Regions from separate parts of the Enterococcus malodoratus genome, predicted to be linked through region 1. Evidence: riboswitches for the same ligand, from Rfam matches in the RefSeq annotation. Region 1 holds a riboswitch; each other region holds the start of a gene.

Region 1 (8,280 bases):
CAGCAGAGGCTAACAGCCAATCGATAATTTCTTCTGCCGGACATTCATTGAGTGAGACAATCACTTCTTGGAAAGCTGGCACTTTCGTCGTGACAACGTAAAACGGACAGCCTGTTTGAATTTTTGGTTCATCTAAACGTTCTTCTAATAACCCTCTAAGCGGCTCTGAAGAGACACCCCGTTGCTGCAAAGAGACTTTAATAAACGTACGCAGTTGATCCACTTGAGCTGAAAAATCCAGCTCTTCCACTTCTTTGAAGGTGATATCCAAGACTTTATCGGTCTCGATTTCTTCCCACAATGCCAAGGCTTGATTGTAATCACCTTGTGCGATCAACGCACCATTTAACCCGCCAACCGAGGTTCCTGTGATCACCTCGAATTGAATGTTTTTCTCCAATAAAGCCTTCCAAACACCAATTTGATAAGCACCTCGGGCACCGCCGCCGCCTAAGACCAAACCTGTGTGGTAAACCAATTCTTTTTGCCAAAGTCCATCTAAGAGTTGATAACCTTGGTCAATTAACCATTGCTGCAAAATCAAATTAGCCTCAAGTTTCAAATATAATGCTCGTTTGAATTTTTGACGAGCAGCATTTTCTAACAATAAAAAGGCTGTCTGCCAGCCAAGATTCAGTGAGATCAGCAAATTATTAATTTGCCATGTATTATCCTTATCTATTTTATCTACTAACAGCCATTGGGATTTACGTTGCAGCCAAAATCCTTCTCCACGCTTAACCGCCGCTAAAAACTCTGAGCGAGCCTGTCCATGAGATGGATAGAAAGGAAACAGCAACTGTGTCTGTTGAAATTTTTTCCAAGACGCCAGCAAATCCGAGACAAAAATTCTTTTTAACTCCATCGCTTCCTCCCTTGATTTGTCCTCTATCAAATAAATTCAGCATGTTTGTTCCAGTATAGCAGAAATTTTCCCGCAACAAAAAACTCCAAGGCAGGCCTTGAAGTTTTTTGAGTAAAAGCAGGGCAGAAATGACTCGCCTCTGTCACCGCTAAAATTAATATGTTCGCTGTTCCATTTCAAAAGCCTTGCGCATCGTGTCTGTCGCGTTGTTGACAGAGGTCATAGCAACTAAATCCCCTTGCACGATGATCCGCGTCACACCTTCGATCTCGCCGCAAGTGATCAGAGTGACTTGCTGTTTGTCCGGATGGACATCTAAATACTTCACTTCTGTCGGTTGAACCCGAACCTTTAGCGTTGTTTTGTACGTATAGATATTATGCAGATCGGTCAGATAGATCAAATCACCTTCTTTTACCCCTTCAAGCGGAGTAAACAAAAGTCCTGGACGATCGGCACGATGACTTGCCAGAGCATAATTGCCTTCACCCATTTTTTGATCTGGCGCCAAAGTGCCCGCACCATATAGAAGAACCTCATTAGATAGTCCTTTAAAAATCGGTAAATTTACTTCTACAGACGGAATCGCGATCCCGCCAATCACAGGTAAGCGTTTATTGTCTAACTGTGCTTGTAAAACTGCTTCCGTACTAGCCGGCTGTACCGCATCAAAATCAAAAGATGCGTCTTTTTGCAGATTTTTATCGATCTCCGTGCGATCCATTTTCGCGACGGCATAACGATCACCATTATACTGCATCAAAAAATATTTGATTTGATTGTTAAAAATCAAAGCTAACCCTACTAATAGTAATAAGAAAAGAAAAATATTTATCAGCCAATTTCTTTTTTTCTTCATCCCAAACCTCCTGCGCTCTCGCATCAATCATATCATACTCTTTTCTATTAAGTGACACTACATTCACTTAATAGAAAAAAATTAAAAAAAGAAATAAATGCATTAAGAAGTCGTTATTTATTAAAATGATTTTAAATGTTAAAAAGGGCCTTCAATGTTGCAGTTTTTAAGGCATTTGTAATCTAATTTTAAAATAAAAGATACGAGCTTTTTTTTTATTATTGAGTTAAAATGATTGTGACGACTATTAGAAAGGGTGAAAATTTGTGCCAGATACGTTATTTGCATATATCGATTCCACAAGTAATGCGGTACTCTCAAAAGGTTTTTCACCCAACGATTTTGTTGACGGAATTGTCCATCACCCTAAACATTTGTTATTGCTAGACCCTGTCGCAGAAGCTGGAGAATATGAACCGCATACCGGCTTAAAGGTCGTAAATAGTCCTGAACAAGTCCAACAATTTTTTAACAACAAAGTCTTCACTCAGTCAAAAGGAACGAAGTGGATCGACTTTAATGATCTCGCGATGTTGAAAGAGTTAACACCATTAGAAATATCAGAATTGCTTTATTTTGGGCATATGCGGACGCATCTGCATTCTCCCTTTTTCTATAAATTACAAAACAACTTTGTATATTTCAATTTAGGCAATGAAACTATGCGTGTTTATTATCGCTACTTGGATGAATTTTACCGCATCCTTGCCAGCAAGTTGACTCGCATCGTTCTGGAAAAAGTCAATGATCGCCGCTCGTTTTTCCGTAAAGGTTCTTCCGTTGCACCGCTTGACGGCGAACTGTTGAAGGAATTATATCCGATCTTGCAAGAGGGTGCAATCTTTTGCCTCGACCAGTCTGAACTAAAAAATAAAATCTACCACATCCCCATCTTTTTATCGGATGAAAAGGGATGGCGGCGCAGTCCGAAAAACTATAAGAAGGAACAACAGATCGCAGAGATCACTTACGACACATCCAAACAGCTTTGGTCTTTGGATGTGGAGAATGATGACCCTGTCTTCTCATTCCGTTAAAAAAAGCATTTGTCCCGTTTGGGACAAATGCTTTTTCTTTATTGGTGACTTCGTTTTTGAATTAGATTACCGTCCTTCGGCAAATACAATTGTGGTACCTTTTCAGCTACCAATACGGCGACAATCGCTGTCACAATTGCTGTTGCCAAACCGCTGGCACCGTTCATCACAAATGAAAAGATCCAAGGATTCATGCCCCACAATGCATAACTGCCCCAAAAAACGACACCGGCGATAAAATGCCAAAAGAATTTGGCGCCCGTTCCAACGAAGGTCCCATAGACGATATTTTTTCGTGCGGCCTGCATGTCGTCGGCAAGTATTGCTTGCTGAACTTTTTTGGCATATACTCCGGCAAATCCAGCAAAGGTAAATGCGATCGGGTATTCAATTAATACTTGAATGACACTCAAAAAATAAACATCCCCCGCTGGAAAATGCAAGATTCCCCAGATAAAGGCCGATAGCAACGCTGGTTTTACTCCACGCCGCAATGCGAATAGGACCATCGGGATCATTCCTAATGATACCGTAAAGCTGCTGCCGATCGTTGTTGGGATCAATGAAAGCATGAAAGCCAATGCTGCCACGATTGTCCCTTCGATCATGATTCTTGTTTTGTTGGTTTTACTCATAAAAAAACTCCTCCTTTTGAACATACAGTCCACAAAGGAGAAGTAACTATCATTACTTCATCACAATTCCTACGCTCGAATAACCGAAACAGGTACTAGGGTTTAGAGTAATCTCAATCTCAGCCCGAGGGCTCCCCTTTGCGAAAGTATTATTCTATTTTTAGTACATTCAGAGTATACCAGATGTCTGATCACTCGTAAATGTATAAAGTACTTTTATCGTGAGATACTTTCCTGATCACCGCTTGGCGATAAGGTCGTCACCTTTTTGATCCGATCAATTGTCAACATGACCAGTTGATTCTCTTGGGTCCGAATAACGATAGAATCATTGGTCACTACTTTAGGCAGCCACCCTGAGATCGTTTGAAATTTTTCTTCATCTTTTTCGTCTTGCACTTGAATGACTACTAAACTATTTTGCAGAGCCGCCATCTTCAGTTTGAGAAAAATGTTCTCGTTAGCTTGCTCTTGGGCACGTTTTTCAGCAGAATCATTCAAAAAATCCGAGATGAAACGATACGATGAATTCGAAAACAGCTTAATTAAATTCTTTTTAGGCTTCTCGTTTTTAGTCATTCAGCTTCCTCCTATCAAGAGCATGGTTGCGTAGTTTGATTTTACTTAAATTTCTGGGAAAAAACAAGGAATCTAGTCCTTTTCCAGAAAAGTTAACCATTCGTTTAAACCTTTTTGAATTAAATCGTAGGTTTCTTCAAAATTACCGGTATACCATGGATCAGGGATGCTTTCTCCCGTATGACCGGGAACAAGGTCTAAGTACAAATAGATTTTGTTCTCAGTGCCATCTGGGGCTATCGCTTGAAGATCGCTGACATTTTCTTGATCCATCCCGATGATAAAATCGGCATTATAAAAATCTTCGGTGGTCACTTGCCGGGCACGCATTCCTTTGGTCGAAATGTGATGCTGCGATAGCAGTTTCTGTGTTCCGCGATGGGGTGGATTTCCAACCTCCCAACGACTCGTGGCCGCTGAATCAACTTGGAAATTATCATCCTGCCGCTTTTGGAAGGCATCCCGAAAAACCGCTTCGGCCATCGGTGAACGGCAAATATTTCCCATACAAACAAATAGAATCTTTTTCATGTCATTCCTCCTGTGCTATAGTCAATTTATCGAAATGAAACGAGGGATCGTAAATGAGTAGAATTTATCTTTCCGCCAAACTGCCTGAGCTTGGCACAAAATTATTAAAAGAAGCAGCGCTTGAATATAAGGTCTATGAAGGCGACGGGTTGATTTCGAAAGAAGAATTGATCGAAAACGTCGCTGATTGTGAAGTTTTAATTTGTCCGCTTTCAACCCAAGTCGATCGTGATGTCATCGATGCCGCACCAAAATTGAAACTGATCGCGAACTTCGGAGCAGGCTTCAACAATATCGATAGCGCTTATGCAAAAGAGCGGAAAATCTATGTAACAAATACACCCATAGTCTCTACCAATGCGACAGCGGAATTGACCGCTGGTTTGATCATCGCCTTATCTCGCCGCATCGTTGAAGGGGATCATTTGATGCACGGCAAAGGCTTTGACGGATGGGCTCCATTATTTTTCTTAGGTCATGAACTGAAAGATAAAACTTTGGGAATTATCGGCATGGGAAAGATCGGTCAAGCCTTGGCGCAAATGATGAACGCCTTTGGCATGAAGATCATTTACAACCAGCGTCACCCATTAACTTCTGAACTAGAAGAAAAATTACAGGCAACCTATTATTCACAGGCTGAAGTGATCCAACAAGCAGATATCTTAACGTTGCACGCGCCGTTAACCGAGGACACCCATCATTTATTGACCAGCGATGCGTTTAAACAAATGAAAGACAGTGCCCTTTTGATCAATGCCGCACGCGGACCTCTAATCAATGAGAGTGATCTGCTTCAAGCCTTAAAAAACCAGCAGCTTACCGGTGCCGCTTTGGACGTCTATGAGTTCGAACCCAAGGTTACTGAAGGGTTGAAAGAGCTGCCGAACGTCATCTTGACTCCGCATATCGGTAATGCCAGTGTAGAAGCACGCGACCAAATGGCCGCAATCGTTGTGAAAAATGCGATTGCCTTAATCAATCAACAACCAATCAAATATATCGTAAATGGACTGGACTGAGCTTAACGCTCGTTCCAGTCTTTTTCATATAAGCGATAAGCAAAAAACTCGATGTCCTTAGCAAAACGAAATAATTGTGCCGCAATTGTAATTGGCGGTTGATCCGCTCCGGCTAGTAACCAGTCGATCAAAATTCCGCCGCAGCCATGGGCCAAGAAGCGGGCATAAAATTCCTTGTCAGTTTGCGAGAGCTCACCTTCTTGATCAACCTCATCAAATAGGCGTACAAATAGGCGTTTCGCCAGTTCATTAAACTCTTTCGTTAATACTTTGGGGATCGCCGTCACCGTATTCAAATAGAATTGATGACAGATCTGCATTTCCTTTAACATCTTCAGAACAGATTCTTCCCAATTCGTCAACGCCAGCTCGTCTGAAACCAAATATTGCAGGCCCCGGCGATAATAGGCGTAGTGGAGCAGATCATTTTTGTCCTTAAAGTGATAATAAAATGTCTGGCGGTTCAAGCAGGCCTTTTGACTGATATCTTGAACAGTGATTTTGTCATAATTTTTTTCTTGGCACAACGCGACTAACGCTTTGACAATTGTTTCTTTGGTCGCTTTTCCTTCCGCCATTTTTTCACCTTCTATGCTTGATAAGGGTAGTTGAAGTGTTCATAAGCCAACGGTGTCGCCATGCGCCCCCGTGGTGTCCGTTTAATAAAACCTTTTTGGATCAAGTAGGGTTCGTACATATCTTCTACGGTTTCACGTTCCTCACCGATGTTGACTGCTAATGTACTTAAGCCGATCGGTCCGCCGTGATACAGTTCGATCATTGTCTTCAATAATTTTTGGTCAATATAATCCAATCCCGCTGCGTCTACTTGCAGCAGTCCTAAAGCCTGATCTGCGACTTTCCGATCAATCACGCCATCTGACTGAACTTGAGCGAAATCACGAATTCGTTTCAACAAGCGATTGGCGATCCGCGGTGTGCCTCGCGAGCGGCGTGCGATCTCGACAGCGCCCTCCTCCACGATCTCCGTTTGGAAAATATCTGCTGAGCGTAAAACGATCTCTCGTAAATCCGTCTCTTCATAATATTCCATATGCGAAATAATCCCGAAGCGATCCCGTAATGGTGCCGACAGCATCCCAGCTCGCGTCGTGGCTCCAATCAACGTGAACGGCGGCAGCGGAAAATGAACCGGATGTGCCGTTGGTCCTTGTCCCACCATGATATCCACGTAATAATCTTCCATCGCTGAATACAGGGTCTCTTCCGCCACGCGCGGCAAACGATGAATCTCATCAATAAATAGAACATCGCCTGGCTCTAACTCATTCAAAATCGCGACTAGATCGCCAGGACGTTCGATGGCCGGTCCGCTGGTAGAACGAATTTGAACATCCATTTCATTCGCGATCACCATCGCCATCGTTGTTTTCCCTAAACCGGGCGGTCCATAAAGCAGGACATGGTCCAAAGCTTCCTGCCGATTTTTCGCTGCTTCGATATAGATCGTCAATTCCTGTTTGACTTTGTCTTGTCCGATATATTGTGCAAGATAGCGAGGACGTAATGTTTTTTCTAAACTTTTATCACTCTCATCTACATCGGGTGAAAGTAAACGTTCTTCATCCATTTAATCCGTCCTCCTACTTCTTCATCATTAGTTTCAAGGCAGCACGTAAGTAATCGTCGGTATTTTGCAGAGTTTCTTTCTCCAGCACTTTTTCGACTTTTTTGATTTCTTTCGGACTGTAGCCCAATGCCTGCAAGGCTTCCATCGCTTCGGCCAGAGCTGTATCATCATTGCCTTCATAGAACAAGGACATTGGATCTTCCACTAATTCGGTCAGCTTGCCTTTTAGGTCTAAGACCATTTGCTGCGCGGTTTTTTTGCCGACGCCCGGGAATTTCGTCAAATAAGTTACATCGCCGGCTTCGATCGCTTGGATCAAGCCTTGATGGTCCTCATTTGCCATAATTGCCAATCCGCTTTTTGGTCCGATACCAGAGACAGAAAGCAGACGTAAAAATAGTTCTTTTTCCGCCAGAGTCTCAAAACCGTATAATAAATGAGCATCTTCGCGAATGATCTGCTGTACATAGATCGTCACGGACTGCTCCATTTTGCTGCTGTAACGATAGGGATTCCCTAACGCGATTTGATAGCCGATACCATTCACATCCAGCACCACATAGCTAGGGCTGATAAAGGTCAAACGACCTGTAATATATTCGTACATGATTGATCCTTTCTTGATATGTAATATGTCCGCATTTTTAGTTTGCTTTCCAAGCAACGGCACAATAAAAAACGCGAAAAGCCGTGCTAGCAAACTGCACATATGTTCTCATTATTCTAGCACAAAAAGCGGCGGTTAAAAACTCTTACCGCCGAATCCTTGCAATAACTGTAATAAGGCAAAATAATCGGACATCTGCAACTCCTGCGTGATCGCTAGCGTTGGCACATCTTCATCATCATCAAGCAGACTAGTCGTCAGACAGAGATCGCTATTTTCTAAAATTTCTGTAAAGACAACTTGAAAATCATTTGCTAAAAATTGCCGCAAGTCTTCTTTTAAAATCGTTTCTTCAAACTCCGGCAGATCCGTTTGTAAAAAAATTCGCAGCACAGGCTGCACCGTCAGTTCCGGCAAGCGGCGCAGTACAGACAGGTAGCGGCCAAATAAAATTGATTCGCTTCCTCCCTGATCTGCTAAGATCTCAGTAACAAAAGCAACGAGTTTGGGCTGCTGCTGTGTAATCGTCGTCCAAAAAGCTTTGCCGTTGATGT
Region 2 (8,280 bases), on a different contig from region 1:
TTAGATTTATTATTATTTAAAAGCTGAAAGCTCAACGGAGAGTAAGCTCCATGTGTTTTCTTTTATTTTTTAAAAGTTGTTGGAGCAATAATGGCAATAAATGGGTGTTGTTTTTTGTTATACTTAAAAGGGGATGATCGTGATGGATCGATTGAAAAACATCTGTTGCTACGCACCCATGATGGTGTATGCAACACCAGACGTTGAAGCAAAAGTAGATAAATTGTGTTTAGAAATGGTTACGCTTGCGGCGAAAGGCTGGAGTGTGGACCAGTTATATTATCATGCCTTGAAATACGGTAATGAAATCAAAGGCGCTGATATGGTATTATCAGCGGACACCAAAGGGCTAGTCATCATCTTTCGGTCTGAGCAGGAGAGACAGGAGGTGGAAGAATATGCCAGTGAATACTTTTAATCTCAACATCATTCATCAAAAAATGTGTGATGAGTTCATCGCAGATATCTGGATTTTCGCCATCCAAAAATGCATGGACTTGCAGGAGGCCTTCGTTGCAGCTAGAAAAGAAGAGCAGCTTAACTACTTTTATAACTTGATAGACGAAAACGAAGAGATGTTTTTATATGTACATGAAGAATTAGGACTAGATTGCTAGTCCTTTTTTTGCCGTTTACGGATCTATACGTATGAGATCAAATATCTCCTCAAGAACGATTGCCTCGGCCGATTGAAAATTTAGTATACTTAAGCTAAATAATGGTGTATCGGTTTGAAATTTTTTCAATGTCCCAATGGAGTTAGCATGAAGGAGGAACGTTCTATGAGCAAAACACTCAGATTAGTATTTCCCCAATGGCAAGGAGGAAACAATCCAAACTATGTTTTTGGCTCCGAGCTATTGAGTCATATCGTGCCGCAAAGCAATAAGGCCGAAACAATTCGAGTTGCAGTTGAGAAAGATTTTTCGCAAGAATTGCCGCTGGAAAATGGCGTGATCGGTGAAAGCGGACTGTTAGAACAATTGGCAGAAGCTGAGCGGATTTTAGTAGAAAAGGCACCAGAGAAAGTGATTACTTTAGGAGGGGATTGCTCCATATCCCAGGCGCCTTTTGATTATTTACACGGAAGGTATCCTGAATCATTGGGTATCCTTTGGCTAGATGCCCACTCGGATATGTCAACGATCAAGGATAGTACGCGAGGCCACATGATGGTGTTAGGAAATTTGTTAGGACATGGAGCACCGCAGTTTGCGGAAAAAGTTCAACATCCATTCAAAGTCGAGCAGGTTATGCTGGCGGGACTCAAATACGAGGAGCTCCGCCCATGTGATCATCAAGTCGATGATTTAAAAATGAATTATCTAACACCGGCCGAACTTGCTGAAGATAGTCAATTACTTATCGAGTGGATCAATCAGAATCAGTTCAAACAGTTGGCGATTCATTTTGATTTGGATGTTTTATCACCGCAGGATTTTCGTTCGATCAATCCGGGCAAGCCCTACTTAGACCTAGAAAAATTCCCAGCGCCGATCGGAACGATGACACTGGATCAAATCGGACGAATCATTCAGGATGTTTCCGAAAAAACTGAGATTGTCGGATTTAGTATTGGCGAACATTTACCATGGGATGCGATAAATCTGCGGAGAACGTTGGAGAGTGTAGAAATATTTAGTGAATAGAAAAAAGTCAGCGAGTGCTGACTTTTTTTGTTCAACAATGATCATCATTATTCACAATCTCATATTTAATTCCGTCTGGATCATTGAAAAAAACGGCATAGTAGTTGGGACCATGCTGAGGGAAAATCTGTGGTTCATCCAAAATTTCAGCGCCGAGCTCAAGAACTTTTTGATAGATACGATCAACTTCGGTTATGGAGGAGGCTCTAAAGGCGATATGATGGATCGCTCCAGGTTTTCTTCGATGTACAGTGTCGTTTTCAAAAGGTTTCAGCGCGGAACAGATGCCGAAATCATAGGAGCCGTCGAGGTATTCGATGACATTCATATCCAATTCTGCTAAATAAACCTTGATTTTTTTCTTCAAATCAAAACCTAAAGCTTCCATCAGCCCATCGTAAAATGACTCAACTTCATTAATATCTCTCACTGTAACTTGCATATGATCGATCTTCATCGGTAATACCATTCCTAATCCGCCTTTCTAAAAAATCCTATTATATTTTCCAATAAGTCGTTCCATCTACGGTTCGACCCAAGATTCCATATTCGATGAGATAACGTCTGATCGTCACATAATCTGTGAACATTTCAGAAATGATCGCATTGATTTCCTTTTCTGTATAGTGCCTTTCAGGAACAAAATTTTCGGCCAATTTTTGAATCAGAATAATCCGTTTCTTTTCTTTTTTTGGAATTTGTGTGGCTCTTCCTTGTTCGTCAAGAAAAACATTGAAGACTTTTTCTCTTTCCTTTTTAGTGGATACAAATCGTTCATCGGAATCAATTAAAGAGTTCGCGGCAAAATTACTCTGTTCCTTTTCATCGATCGACTCTAGCAGGGCCAATAGAATTTTTGCCTGACGCTTCTTCTCCTTAAATTTAAAGCGGTGATTTCTTACAGCGGAAGTTGTGATGTTCAGCTGCTCCGCGATTTCTTGATCATCGATTCCTTTAGAAAACAAGTTCAAAAAGTTCTTTTGCGTATCGCTTAAACCCGTTTGATTTTTATCGAGGTTCAGCAGCGCGTTAAAGGAACCATCATGTTCATGTTTTAAATGATAGATTATCGCGCCTTCAGCCCGTGCCATCTGACTGTTTGAGCCATTGATTGGATACACGAAACGATCATCAAACGTTTGATCGCAATACAAACATTGAAAAAGAAAATCGCCTTTTTTTGAATAGCCCTTTTTAATCTCTTCAATCTTCAATTCATTTTCCATAATATCCCTCCTGAATAAATGCTAACATAATTATAAAACGTTTGCAAATACGATTGCGATATTGGTATTTGATTAAGCCGTTTTTTCTCTTTTTTCCTTGACCTTCACGCGGCGTCAACCTTTATGATGAAAGAGAAGGGGGAGATGACTATGAACGAATTTAAGGTAACGCTCGTTGATTCGTTGGCGTTTTATCAAAAATGTCTTCGCGAATCTGTCGACGAGAATGTGTTTCGTTATGAAATGATGCAGCCGCTGGAAGGAATGTGGCAGTATTTAAATGCACCGCTTTTTCCGAAAACACCAGGGGGATACGATGTGGTGATGGCGTCAGAAATGATGGGAATTTGGACACCGCGCAAAAGTATTGATTTGATTGAAACAAAAATTGAAGCATTAAGAAGAACCAATATCTTTTCCGAGTATCAGCAAGTGTTCAAAGAAAGTGCGCAACGTTTTAGTGAGATCGGCTATCAGATTCCAGTCGATGAGTTTATCGTGAACATTTTATTAGGTGATCCGGAAAACGGTGTATTGATGGCAAGTGAAGGGTATAGCGGATTTGGCGGGATACCGGGATATATTATGCTGCTAGTCGTCCCGAATGACTTTAATCAAACAAGATTGAAATCAGCCTTGGCTCATGAGTTCAATCATAATGTTCGTTTTACCTATGAACCCTTCAATCATGGAGATGTCAGCGTGGAGGATTATTTAGTTATTGAAGGGTTAGCCGAAGTTTTTGCGGAAGATTTATATGGAGTTGATCAGCGCGGGCCGTGGGTGCAGGAATACGATGCGGAAGAACTGGCATATACGATCGAAGTAATGAAAAATGGGCGTGAGGCCAGAGGATTTGATCAGGTATCGGCTTATATGTATGGCGATGAAGTCGCGAAGGAGCAGGGATATCAACCAGTCGGTCTTTCAAGAAATGCCGGCTATACGATCGGCTATCATTTGGTAAAAGCGTATCTTAAAAATACAGGCAAAACAATCGCAGAAGCAACTGTGACTCCTAGTAAAACAATCGTAAAAGAATCAAGAATATTTGATGAATAATCCGCGACCGGTTAAATAGCAGTCGTTTTTTATAAATAGGTATGCTATACTTTTATCAATTGAATGACACTAGGGGTGCTTTTGAAGCTGAGATTATACCCATTGAACCTGAAACAGTTAGGACTGGCGCAGGGAATGTGTAATGTTAAGAAATTTGTACCCGACCGCTTATTTGTGGCCGGGTTTTCTTATTGTCTGTCTATTTTAGGCATAGAGCCTCCTGCTCATTCTACTAAGAATCAAGGAGGTTTTTTATGTTGCATTAAAAAGTAGTTGTTTGTTTTTGATAGGTTTTAAGAAGGGAGAATAGGCATGACATTTACAGAATTGGCAAGAAAAGAAGCGGCATATTATTGGGAGGCGAGTTTTGAGCATCCCTTTGTTCAATCACTAGCGACGGGAGATTTAGCACCGGAGATTTTCCGCTATTATTTGCTGCAAGATCGTTATTACCTTGAACATTTTAGCAAGCTTTATAGCTATATCGCAGAACAGACGAAGGACGAAGAGGTTCAGGCACAATTGCGAGAAAATGCGGAACATCTTAAGTTAGGCGAGATGGCCATTCGGGAGGAATTCTTTTCAGAATTAGCGATTGACGAAAAAGAAATTCAGGAAACACCAATTGCGCCAACGGCTTATCACTATGTTTCTCATATGTATCGGCAACTGATCGACGGCACGGCAAATACGGCTTTTGCGGGAATGCTGCCGTGTGCGTGGCTTTATCAAGAGATTGGTGTTCGCCTAATTGAGTCGGGTTCACCGCACCCTCTGTATCGGCGATGGATCGAAACCTATGCTGGTGAAGACGCTGCTGAAGGGATCAAAAAGGAACGTGCTCTCTTAGATCGTTTATACGAGGAAAGTCCAAAAGAGGAGCAGCAAAAAATGATCGACGCTTTTGTGATCAGCAGTAAAATGGAATACGCATTTTGGGAAATGGCTGCGAAGTTAGAAAAATGGTAGATCGAAAAAGATCGTTCGAATAGGAACGGTCTTTTTTCTTTTTATAAAAAGTAATTGACAGAGAATGACGGTTCTATGATAGAATGCAAGTAATCACTTGCATTAATTAGGAGGCGTGTAAAATGATTTCGGGAGCTGAATTGGTTGTTAAGGCATTAGTAAATGAGAAGGTTGAAGTTTGTTTCGCATATCCAGGCGGACAGGCGATTGATTTGTTTGATGCACTTTATCAGCGGGAAGAATTTCGAGTAGTATTGCCAAGGCATGAGCAGGGACTGATCCATGCCGCTGATGGTTATGCCCGTTCAACAGGAAAAGTCGGCGTTTGTATGGTCACAAGTGGACCGGGGGCGACTAACTTAATCACAGGAATTGCGACAGCCGGGTATGATTCTTCACCTTTGGTTTGTATTACCGGACAGGTTTCGACACATCTGATTGGGAAGGACGCTTTTCAAGAGGTCGATATGGTTGGAATCAGCCGATCAATTGCCAAATATGCGGTTACTGTCAAAAAAAGAGTGGAACTGGGCACAATTCTGAAAAAGGCCTTTGTGATCGCACAATCAGGAAAACCGGGAGTCGTTGTGGTAGATATCCCTAAAAACGTTCAACAAGAGCTTGGTTCAGAAGAATATCCAGAAAAGGTCACGATTCGCGGCGGTCAGAAAATACAGGAAATCCCGACCAGTGAAATCAAATCTGTTGTTGAACTATTAAACAATGCAAAAAAGCCAGTCCTACTCGTTGGAGGCGGTGTGCATCGTGGAAAGGCCCACAAAGAATTAATGGATTTTGTTGAAAAAAGCGGAATCCCCGTTGTTACTACGATCATGGGAAAAGGTGCGCTGCCTAGTAACCATCCAAGTTACATTGGCAACGTAGGAATTCATGGAAGCTATGCCGCAAATCAAGCAATCATAAATAGTGATGTCCTCTTTGCTCTTGGCACGCGTTTGAACGACCGTGTGACAGGAAATCCAGCGAACTTCTGTCGTTCAGCTAAGCTGATTCATCTGGATATTGATCCTGCGATCATAGACAAAAACGTGGATGCTTCTATCAGAATGGTCGGCAATATAAAAACTGTTTTACCAAAGATCACCGAATCGCTGAATGTTAAGGATCACAATTGCTGGCTGCAAGAAGTAAAAAAAATGGACGGATCCGTTCCAGTTCACATGAAAGAAAAAGGATTGACACCAGAAATCATTATCAAGAAAATCAATCAACATTTTACAAACGCCATCGTTGTAACCGATGTAGGGCAGAATCAACTTTGGACGACGCAATTTCTTGAAGTGACTAAAGATAGACAATTATTGACTTCAGGCGGGTTAGGGACAATGGGATTCGGTTTTCCCGCTTCCATCGGAGCAAAATTAGGAAATCCAGGAATGGATGTTCTAACGATCACTGGCGATGGCGGATTTCAAATGAATCTGCAAGAACTTGCCACGACAATGCTGGAAAAAATTCCAATCATTGTTTGTATTTTCAACAATGGCTGCTTGGGCAATGTCAGACAATGGCAAGAGATGTTCTATGATAAACGCTATTCTTATACCATGCTAAAAAAGGAGACGTCACAGTATGTTCCTGATTTCGTTGCGTTAGCCCACAGTTATGGCGCTGAAGGTCATAGAATAACCAGAATAGAAGAAATTGATGGAGCCTTCAATCAAGCGAAAGCGGTCAAAGAAAAAACAGTGGTTTTGGAATTCATGCTGGAGACAGAGCAAAAAGTTCTGCCGATTGTTGCACCGGGTCAAAGTTTAAAGGAAATGATTATTTATGAGTAAAACTGAACAGAGATGGTTGAGTGTGTATGTTGAAAATGAAATAGGGGTATTGGCAAGGGTTTCTGGATTATTTTCAGGAAAATTGTATAATTTAAATAGTTTAACTGTCGGAGAAACAGAATCTGCGGATACCTCGCGCATGACGATTAGTCTCTACAGCGATGATCGAACCTTTGAACAGGTTAAACACCAGCTTCGTAATATGATTGAAGTGATTCAGGTGATCGATTATACAACTATCCCGATTCATGCCAAAGAAGTCATGTATCTAAAGCTTAATTATTCCGAAAAAATAAAAAAGAAACTGGCTTTAATACAAAAAGATCGCAGCTTTTCGATGATTGATCAATCTGACGAGGAACTCCTGATTGAGAGTATCGTTAGTGAGAAAGAAAATAATGAGTTGATCGACTGTATTCACGAGTTTGTCTCAAAGGAATTTGAAGTAATTCGCGGCGGGAGTGTGGCAATTTCTAGTCTTACAAAGGAGTAAAATAGTTGTATGAAAAATACTCGGACCAATATTATGGCCGCGACAAAGAAACTGATCGTGGAAAAAGGCTACAGCGATATGACGACGAAGGATATCGCAAAAGAAGCTAATGTCAATGAAGCCACGCTGTTTCGCCAATTTGGCAGTAAAAAAGAATTATTGCTGGCGACATTACGAGAAGCAGATTGGATTCCTTCAGCAAGCAGTGGTATTTCTGACCAGTTTCAATGGGATTTAGCGAAGGATCTGCGTGTAATTATGGCGGACTATTTTGAACAGGTAACACCAGAAATTGTTCGATTCTCATTAGGGCTTCGCGCACAGGATATTTATCAGGAAACAATGCCTTATGTGGACAAAATTCCAACGGCCTTTGTTCAACTGTTAGAAGATTATTTACGTGCGATGGAAGAAAGAGAAAAACTTCAGATCAGTGATGCCAAAGCGTCTGCTGAGGTTATTTTCTCCAGTATGATCGGTTTTGCCTTTTTACATGCTTACTCCAATAAGAAACAGTACCAAATAGAAGCAGAGCACTTTATTTCTCAGGCTGTTTCCCAATTTGTTGAAGGCTTAAATGAACAAAACGTTTGAATATCACTTCTCCGATCAATGGAAAAGCGTGTATTCAAACGTTTTTTTTGCCTTAATAAGTTAATCCAAAGAAATATTTTTTAAAAGAACACGAATTTTTTGTTTCAACAGTTTCGTCTTGGTTGGATTTTCGCCTGCTGTCGTTAGAGCGATACCGAAGTCTTTTTCTTTTATAAATGCCATATTAAAAAAATTGCTATTTTGTTGCTTCGTTGTATCATTCACCAGCTGCCGAGGAGTAGTTTCATTTAAAATAGCTCGATTCACCGCTTGATTATCTGTACAAATAAAAATAATTTGAAAACCAGCTGTATCGCCATATTGAAAGGACCGTTCTCGTAAAATGACAGAACCGTTCCTTTTAGCATTCAACAATGTCTCCGAAAATTTCGGCGCTATTACAGTTGGTTTTGCACCTGCCTCAATCAATCCGCAAACTTTTCGGGTGGCAATTTTTCCGCCGCCAATCACTAGGACCGAAAACT
Region 3 (8,280 bases), 200 kb from region 1:
AATTGGGTTAATGTTAAGAAAAAGGGCAAAAATTCATAGCTTCGTCGCTGGTTTTCACAGCCCATCCTGATAAACTGAAACTATAGTAAGTTTGGAGGTAGCGAGAATGACACTAGGAACTAACTTTTTCAATGCTCGAAAGAAACAAGGCCTATCGCAAGAAGATGTGGCGGAAAAACTTGGTGTAAGCAGACAGACTATTTCAAAATGGGAACTCGACGAAACACTACCCGATATCAACCAGTCAAAAAGGTTGGCGACCCTGTACAAAATATCTTTAGATGATTTGATCGAATTTGATCCCGATCTAAACGATATAAAGGAAGTTATCGCGAAGACTAGTGAAGAAAAACAGCAGGAAATCGATTGGACATCGGTCTGGTCAGAAAAATATCCAGTTTTAGCAACTTATCAAAAAGTGGTGCGTATCGATGATTATGTCCCAAAAATAACCGACATGCTGCTGCGTTTAAAAAAAGACTATGGATACAACGATCAAGATGCTTTTCTAGTTTTTAAAGATATCCTTGCCAAGACGTATAAATAAAGTAAAAAGCCGTGACTTTTGTGGTCACGGCTTTTGCTTGTCTAAATTTTTCTATTTTTCACATTCAGCAACATCATTCAATGAAATAGTTGCTTCACTTTTCTTCACTTGCATGACTAAGACGATCGCCAATAAAACAATTACTGCACCAAAAATTGGTGTGTAGGCAATCCCCATTTTTCCAGTTACTTGAGCGCCAACAGTTGATCCTAAAGTAATACCAATATTAAATGCTGCAATATTGAGTGCAGAAGCCAACGTAATATCTTGCGGCACATATTTTTCCGCCAATTGCACGACATACAATTGCAGCCCAGGTACATTCATGAAGGCGAACAACCCTAAGAGCATTGCCGCTATCAATCCCAAAATAGTATTTCCAATCAAAATCGTCGCAAATAAGAACACGAGCGCTGCCATCAATAGACCAAACATTTTAATCAACGAAGCCAGTGGTTTTTCATTAGCGAAATGTCCTCCAACAGTATTACCAATGGCCACCATCACACCGTAAACGATCAAAATAATCACAACTGCGCTGGCTGAAAAACCAAAGCCCTCTAAAATCGGGGATAGATAAGTGTAAGCCGCGAATGTTCCGCCATACCCAAAAGCAGTGATCAAGAAAGACATCACTAATGGCTTATTGGTAAATATCCGAGCAAAACCCTTCAAGTCAACCTTACCAGGAATTGGCAAATGACGAGGAACCAAGAAACTGCTGGCAATCAGACCTAGTAATCCAACGACAGCGATAAAAATGAAGGACATGTTCCAAGATGTTTGCTGACCAATAAATGTTCCCAGCGGCACACCCGTCACTGTCGCTACAGTTAAACCAGTAAACATGATGGCGATCGCACTTGCACGTCGTGAAGGTTCTACGACATCAGCTGCGATAACCGTTGATACCGACATAAAGATTCCATGAGCCAACGCTGCTAAAATACGACCCAGTAATAAAATCATAAAGGTTGGTGCAAAAGCTGCCAGCAAATTTCCACCAATGAACAATGCCATGATACCAAGCATCAAATTTCGACGATTCCATTTTCCTGTTAAAACAGTCAGCAATGGCGCGCCGATCGTAACTCCTAACGCATATAAAGAAACAGTCAAGCCCGCTTGAGCCAATGTAACGTTGAAGCTTTTGACGATCATCGGTAAAAGTCCAACACTGATAAATTCAGTCGACCCAATCGCAAAGGCGTTGATTGCGAGAGCTAGTAAAGTTAAGTTTGGTGATATTTTCTTTTCCATGTTGTTCCTCCAAAAAAAGTATTTGTAACCTACGAGAAGATACTATATACTGTTGATGACCTTTTGATAAGTACCCACTTTTTTGTACTATAGGTACCTTTTAGTAACTTTTGGATCATATCAATGTTTTTAGGAGGAATTTTTTTGGAGAATCGTGCATATATGATTGGTGTCGAAGCAACAATGGATGTTATCGGCGGAAAATGGAAACCCATTATTCTTTGTAACCTTCGTCATGGACCAATGCGTCCCAGTGATTTGAAACGCGGAATTACAGGGATCAGCCAAAAAATGCTGACACAACAGCTGCGGGAATTAGAAGACGACAATATCATTGATCGCAAAGTCTATCAGCAAGTCCCACCGAAAGTCGAATATTCATTAAGCGACTACGGCCGCAGTCTTTCAGATATTTTAGATAGTCTATGCAGTTGGGGCGAGCAGCATGTCTCCCACTTACAAGAACAGGGACAAGATATTTGTTTGAAAGCAAACTAAAAAGAAGTTGAGACATTGAAGTGCGAATAGTTAGATTTTTGATCTAACTATTCGCACTCGCTTTACATGCCCAACTTCTTTTTTATTTGATCACGATATCATCTGTCATTTTTGCCCAATGATTGGTTGGTCCATGTCCATGACCGACGAAAATTGGTTGGCTGATCGCTGCTTGGATAAATTTCTTTCCAATAATGATCGCCTCTTTTAATTCCACCCCTTTGGCTAATTCAGCCGCTATACACGCCGAAAAAGTATCACCCGTTCCATGTGTATTAGCTGTAACAACTCTTGGAGCACTCATCCAAAAACTTTCTCCCGATGCCAATAAGACAAAGTCCGCTGCCTCTTCGTTTTGGCTATGTCCGCCTTTAACGACGACATTTTTTGTTCCTAAGACCTGTAATTTTTTGGCTGCATCAATCATTTCCTGGTCTGTAACGATCCGCTGCCCAATGATCACTTCTGCCTCTGGCAAATTCGGTGTAACGATCGTGGCTAACGGTAATAATTGTTCATTGATGGTTTTCACGGCATCACTTTGCAGCAAGTGATGGCCGCCCTTTGCCACCATTACTGGGTCAACAACTAGCGGGCCAAAGTCGACTTCTTTTAGCTTCTTAACCACTGTTTCTACCCGTTCCACGTCTGCCAGCATCCCTGTCTTTGCAGCTCCAATCGCAAAATCTGCTGCTAATGAATCAAACTGCTCTTCAATAAAGGCACTTGGAATCGCCATGCTATCTTGCACGCCATAGGTATTTTGCGACGTCAGTGCCACGATAATACTCATGCCAAAAGCTTTTCGCGCTTGGAAGGTTTTTAAATCTGCTTGGATTCCTGCTCCGCCGCCGGAATCAGAGCCGGCGATCGTTACGACTTGAGGTGTTGCATTGATCATTTTTGTTCCTCCAATACTTCTTCGATTTTTTGTTTTAAATGGCGAACCTTTTCCCCGACATCCTTCGCCCGCATGATCTCACTAACGATCGAAACACCTGCGATGCCCGTTCCGCAAAAATCGATCAAATTGTCTTCTTTAATCCCGCCGATCACAACACTTGGAATCCTTACAGCCTCATTGATAGCTTTCAAGGTTTCAATCGAAGTCAATGCAGTATCCTTGGTTTTCGTTGAAAAAATTGCTCCGATACCCAAATAATCTGCACCCGCTTCTTCGGCTTCCAATCCTCGTTCCACGGTCTTTGCTGAAACGCCCAATATTTTTTCTGGGCCGATCATAGCTCGGACGATCTCTACCGGCAGTTCATCATCTCCGATATGGACACCTGCCGCATCAACTGCCAAACAAATATCCACTCGGTCATTGATGATCAATGGTATCTGATACCGATCCGTGATTGCTTTTACCTGTAAAGCCAAATCATAAAATTTTCCTGCCACTAATTCTTTTTCTCGTAATTGAACAAGTGTCACACCATTTTTACAAGCCGCATCAATCACCGATAAAAATTCTGCCTCGTTAAAATCATAACGTCCAGTCACAAGATATAACGTTAAGTCCATTGTTTTTCCCATCCCTTCACCGCAGTCCACCAATTTTTTTCCATCAGAATCGACAGTTGGTTCAACGTTTCCTGACGGAATGCGGCCAAGCCAATCAGGTCTCCTGCTTGCTCTCCGCAAAGATTAAAATAGCTGACCGCCGTAACAGCTGCATCTGCCGCACTCACTCCATTCCCTAACAGAGCCGCGATCAATGCTCCGACGATATCGCCTGTTCCAGTAAAACGATCTAATGCTGGCACCCCGTTCTTCAAACACCAAATACGCTTTTGATCAACGATAATATCTTGACTGCCAGTGGCTAAAAAAATCGTATTTGGATAGGTCGCTGTTAATTTCTGCATTGCTTCTGATAGCTCTTCTATAGCTGTCTCACTTTGATCTAATACACTGCCGTCTACTCCTCGAGCATAGCTCGGCAATCCGCAAAAATTCCGCAACTCAGAAATATTTCCCTTCACCACAGTTGGTCGTTCTGCGACTAGCCAGCGTCCGACCTGATCGCGAACCTGGCTAACACCGTATCCAACGAGATCAATAACTGTAGGCTTTTGTAGTTTTTTGGCTAGTTTACTAGCGGCTACCAAACTTTTTTGCCGTTCTTCCGACAAATGACCAAGATTCAACAGCAAACTGTCTGTCTGCTGAAACAACTCTTTGAACTCTCTTGTATCCGAGGCCATGATCGGCTTTGCGCCTACATACAGCAAGGCATTCGCCAGTGTTTCGCAAGTCACCTCATTCGTTATACAATGAACTAATGGCGCATTCTCTAACGGAAATACTTTTGAAAAATTCGTTTTGATCATCCAAACATCCTCTCACTCAAAAATAAGCGCTGCCAACGTTTAAAAATCGTCGTCTCCTGCAGCTTAACCAACACGACAAAGGCAATTGCCGAACCAATCAAAGCCGCACCGATAAATCTTGGGGTGTAAATCAACCAATACAAATCACTTTGACTCCCGGTGAACCAGACCATCACAGGATACGACAATAGTGAGCCGATAATCCCTGTGCCCACAATTTCACCTATCATCGACCAGACCAGCCTTTTTCCCAAACGATAAAATAGTCCCGCAAAAAATGCCCCAAATACTGCACCGGTTAAAGCTAACGGCGGAATGCCCAACATCGTCATCCGAATCAAAGCACAAACGAATGCCATCGCAGTTCCATAGATTGGCCCCAACAATACTCCAGCGATAATATTCATGACACTGGACATCGGTGCCATCCCTTCGATTCGCATTAGTGGTGACAGAACAACATCCAACGCAACCATTAAAGCCAGTAATGTTAATTTGTGGATTTTATTTTTCTCCACGACAAATACCCTCCCTTTATTAGAGAAATGCGCAACAGACATCCAAAATTAGCTAACGTAAATTTGAATGATCTTTATCCGCATACCTTTTCACTAATCCATGCTGCAAAAATAAATCACTTCGCCATAACCTGATTAAAATGAAATCGGCAAAAAAGAGTGTCTGAAAAGACAGAAAAACCCAACCAAAATAAACTGGTCGGGTACGATTAGTTAACTAGCTACATTTCCCTGCGACAGTCTTAACTGCATCAGGTTCAATGGGTATAATCTCAGCTAAACAGCACCCCAAATGTTTCTCTTCAATTGCTTGGAGTATAACATACTTTTTTTAATTCAACTAGCGTATACGGAGAAAACAAACACGGATTATTTTGCTAGATCACTTCTTTGTGTTAGAAAATTTTCAAACATCCTTTATACTTAGAGAAAATAGAGAGGATGTTTTTATGTCTAAACCAGATTTTTCGGCGATCCATCATATCGCCATCATTGTTTCTGACTATCAAAAAGCGAAGCACTTCTATGTTACTGTACTCGGTTTGCCGATCATTCGCGAAAATTTCCGTCCGGAACGTCAAGACTACAAACTAGATTTACAGTTAAACGATGCGGAACTAGAAATCTTTGCTGTACAAAATCCGCCAAAGCGTCCCAGTTTTCCTGAAGCAGCCGGTTTGCGCCACTTGGCATTTAAAACAGAGGATATCGAAGCCACCATCGCTTATTTAAACAGCCACGGAATCGACTGCGAGCCTTTGAGAACCGATGATTTCACAGGCGAGAGGATGACTTTTTTCTTTGATCCGGATGGTCTTCCGCTAGAATTGCATGAATAATAGCAAAAACATCCCTTTCTAGAGCAAAATCATCTACTCTAGAAAGGGACATTTAACTACTCCTGAAATTTTTATACTTCTTCCACAGGATATTTAATCGCATTTTTCTTTAATTTTTCACTAATGATCTCATCAATATCAAAATCCAAATTATCCGCCATCATATAAGAATAGATCAGTACATCGGCCAATTCTTCTTTTAAACGTTCCGTTTGCGTGCGCGCTTCTTCAGAATCCTTCCACTGGAAAAGTTCTAACAGCTCTGCAGATTCCAAACAAATCGATAAAGCAAGATCTTTTTCGTTATGAAACGGACGCCAGTTTCGTTCATCACGAAATTGATTGATTTTTTCCATGCTAGTCATACGTCAACCTTCTTTCGCTACTATTCTACCATAGAAACAAAGTTGCGATTTTTTTCAAGCTCATTGATCATTTCTTGAATCCAACGTGTACTTTGTCTTGTCAGAAAAGGATCGATTACAACTACTGGATAGTCCACCGGCAGTCCTTCTGCGGAACCCGTCGTAATCAAGCAGTCATAATGCCTCAACTCATTATGTAATTGGAAAGTGCCGCCAGATAATTTTTCAAAATTGACGATCATTAAATTCCCATAGATCGTATCAGAAATTTGCTTTGCTAAAAAGCTTTCTTCTGTTGGTGTTAAATCAGATAACAGCAGAATCTTCAGCAAAGGTTCCTGGCTAGCCAACCATCTCATACTCTGTTCTTCTGTCGTGATCAATAAGTAAGTATAGTTTCGTACAAAGTCTTCTTCCTGATACATTTCGTATTTATCAACAAACCTCTGTACCAAAGCCTTCACTTTTTCCAGCCCGCAGTTATAAACTTTTGAAACCTCGGACAAAAAAACAGTTCGATTACGCCGCAACAAGCACACATAACTCCCTTGTGGATTGTAAAGGTAGAAATCATTTGATAGGACAGTTGCCAAATTGATTTTACTTTGTCTATCCAAATGATAACCCAGCATTTCATTATATTTTTCCACTAGTTCATAATGGCGGGTAAATAATTGCTGGTATTTTTCATTGTCCTTCATTGCAAGTTCCCGATGGGGCGTACTGAATACGATAGAATCAGAAAAGATTAACCATAGACCATCACGTACTATTTCCGGCGTCAAAACAAGGTCTGTCGCCTCTCTGACAGCCTGCTTCAATGCCTTAAAAGATAATTCCATCGGCAATCGAAATCCTGCCGTTCGTAATTCTTGTTTAGGATACCTATGCCCATTTTTAATTCGCCAAATACTAATATAGAAATTGTAGACTAAGCGTTTTTGAAAGATATATTTTTCATGAATCTGATTGATTTTAACCAAATCCTGCACATATCGTTCAATGATGTGATAATGCTTGGCGGGCAATTTAGGCAAGGTACTCTCAAAGGCATTTTGCCGTTCGCTATAAAAGCGAAAATAAAAATTGCGAATCTCTCCCTCGTCACCTTCCACCCGCAACGGACGGTAGCACAACTCCATCCCTGCTTGAGTCAATGTCTTTTCGATTTTCTTTAAATAGCGTTGCGTATTTGATGAACTGAGATACAGCTTTTTAGCCAATGCCGTGATGTTTTCGCATTCCTCATACAATAGTTCTTCAATGATTTGAAATTCAGGATTGGTAGTTAAAATATTGGCATACAGATTTCCCAGACTGACTTTTTTATCAATAACTAAACGATAGAGACCTTTTGTCTTCTTAATTTGAAATTTCGTATGGCCTTCATTAATCAATTCGATATCATTCAATAAAATTGGTAATGAGCAATTCAGTTTGTTCATTAATTGATCGCTCGACCAACCATCACGACGATAATATAGTTGTTCTAATAGCGCTAATCGTCGTTTGTTGCTTGTCCCTAAAACTGCACGAAAGTCCATGACCATTCCCCTCTCAAAAGAACGCCTTCGCTTAAAACTATCTACTCTTTCCCCTTTAACCGACGACACATCCGAAAACAAGTTTTGGTATTATATTAAAGAACGCTGGATCAATGATTAATAACCTCATTCTGTGCTATTTCCTCAACATTAATTCAATTTTTAATTATAAGAAATGCCAAACACTTGTAATCTTTTTTTGTTGTTAACAAATAATAATATAAAAAAATGATAATGGCAATTTTTGTTAAAAACATTCAAAATACACAATTCTAAAATTACTTTTTTTTAATTTAAGGAAAAAAAACGGAAAAAGCTCTTTAAAATCGCAAAAAAGAACAGAATTAAGCGATCTTTTGGCGTATATCCAAAG

The links. Region 1 has a riboswitch for thiamine pyrophosphate ahead of thiT (energy-coupled thiamine transporter ThiT). Riboswitches for the same ligand answer to the same signal wherever they lie in the genome.
Region 2: it holds a riboswitch for thiamine pyrophosphate, as region 1 does, so the genes downstream of both, tenA (thiaminase II) here and thiT (energy-coupled thiamine transporter ThiT) in region 1, are expected to answer to the same signal.
Region 3: it holds a riboswitch for thiamine pyrophosphate, as region 1 does, so the genes downstream of both, thiW (energy coupling factor transporter S component ThiW) here and thiT (energy-coupled thiamine transporter ThiT) in region 1, are expected to answer to the same signal.

The regions. Positions count from the first base shown of each region.
Region 1 covers NZ_JAQDPG010000006.1:37,817-46,096, forward strand. The annotation lists gene PGP85_RS10880 (patatin-like phospholipase family protein) at 1-865, opposite strand, end outside; gene PGP85_RS10885 (class A sortase) at 1,020-1,724, opposite strand; gene PGP85_RS10890 (hypothetical protein) at 1,991-2,761, shown strand; gene thiT (energy-coupled thiamine transporter ThiT) at 2,800-3,396, opposite strand; TPP riboswitch at 3,446-3,544, opposite strand; gene PGP85_RS10900 (hypothetical protein) at 3,613-3,975, opposite strand; gene PGP85_RS10905 (low molecular weight protein-tyrosine-phosphatase) at 4,048-4,506, opposite strand; gene PGP85_RS10910 (2-hydroxyacid dehydrogenase family protein) at 4,560-5,528, shown strand; gene PGP85_RS10915 (TetR/AcrR family transcriptional regulator C-terminal domain-containing protein) at 5,531-6,106, opposite strand; gene ruvB (Holliday junction branch migration DNA helicase RuvB) at 6,118-7,119, opposite strand; gene ruvA (Holliday junction branch migration protein RuvA) at 7,133-7,726, opposite strand; gene PGP85_RS10930 (helix-turn-helix domain-containing protein) at 7,862-8,280, opposite strand, start outside.
Region 2 covers NZ_JAQDPG010000002.1:16,854-25,133, forward strand. The annotation lists gene PGP85_RS03390 (hypothetical protein) at 143-418, shown strand; gene PGP85_RS03395 (hypothetical protein) at 399-617, shown strand; gene PGP85_RS03400 (arginase family protein) at 783-1,649, shown strand; gene PGP85_RS03405 (VOC family protein) at 1,681-2,118, opposite strand; gene PGP85_RS03410 (DUF2087 domain-containing protein) at 2,147-2,875, opposite strand; gene PGP85_RS03415 (DUF2268 domain-containing protein) at 3,026-3,937, shown strand; TPP riboswitch at 3,999-4,090, shown strand; gene tenA (thiaminase II) at 4,250-4,906, shown strand; gene ilvB (biosynthetic-type acetolactate synthase large subunit) at 5,029-6,708, shown strand; gene ilvN (acetolactate synthase small subunit) at 6,701-7,201, shown strand; gene PGP85_RS03435 (TetR/AcrR family transcriptional regulator) at 7,211-7,795, shown strand; gene PGP85_RS03440 (precorrin-2 dehydrogenase/sirohydrochlorin ferrochelatase family protein) at 7,856-8,280, opposite strand, start outside.
Region 3 covers NZ_JAQDPG010000006.1:235,069-243,348, forward strand. The annotation lists gene PGP85_RS11895 (MFS transporter) at 1-11, shown strand, start outside; gene PGP85_RS11900 (helix-turn-helix domain-containing protein) at 107-547, shown strand; gene PGP85_RS11905 (MFS transporter) at 599-1,807, opposite strand; gene PGP85_RS11910 (winged helix-turn-helix transcriptional regulator) at 1,952-2,305, shown strand; gene thiD (bifunctional hydroxymethylpyrimidine kinase/phosphomethylpyrimidine kinase) at 2,388-3,206, opposite strand; gene thiE (thiamine phosphate synthase) at 3,203-3,832, opposite strand; gene PGP85_RS11925 (hydroxyethylthiazole kinase) at 3,823-4,641, opposite strand; gene thiW (energy coupling factor transporter S component ThiW) at 4,638-5,159, opposite strand; TPP riboswitch at 5,371-5,460, opposite strand; gene gloA2 (SMU1112c/YaeR family gloxylase I-like metalloprotein) at 5,609-5,998, shown strand; gene PGP85_RS11940 (nucleotide pyrophosphohydrolase) at 6,070-6,363, opposite strand; gene PGP85_RS11945 (helix-turn-helix domain-containing protein) at 6,384-7,907, opposite strand.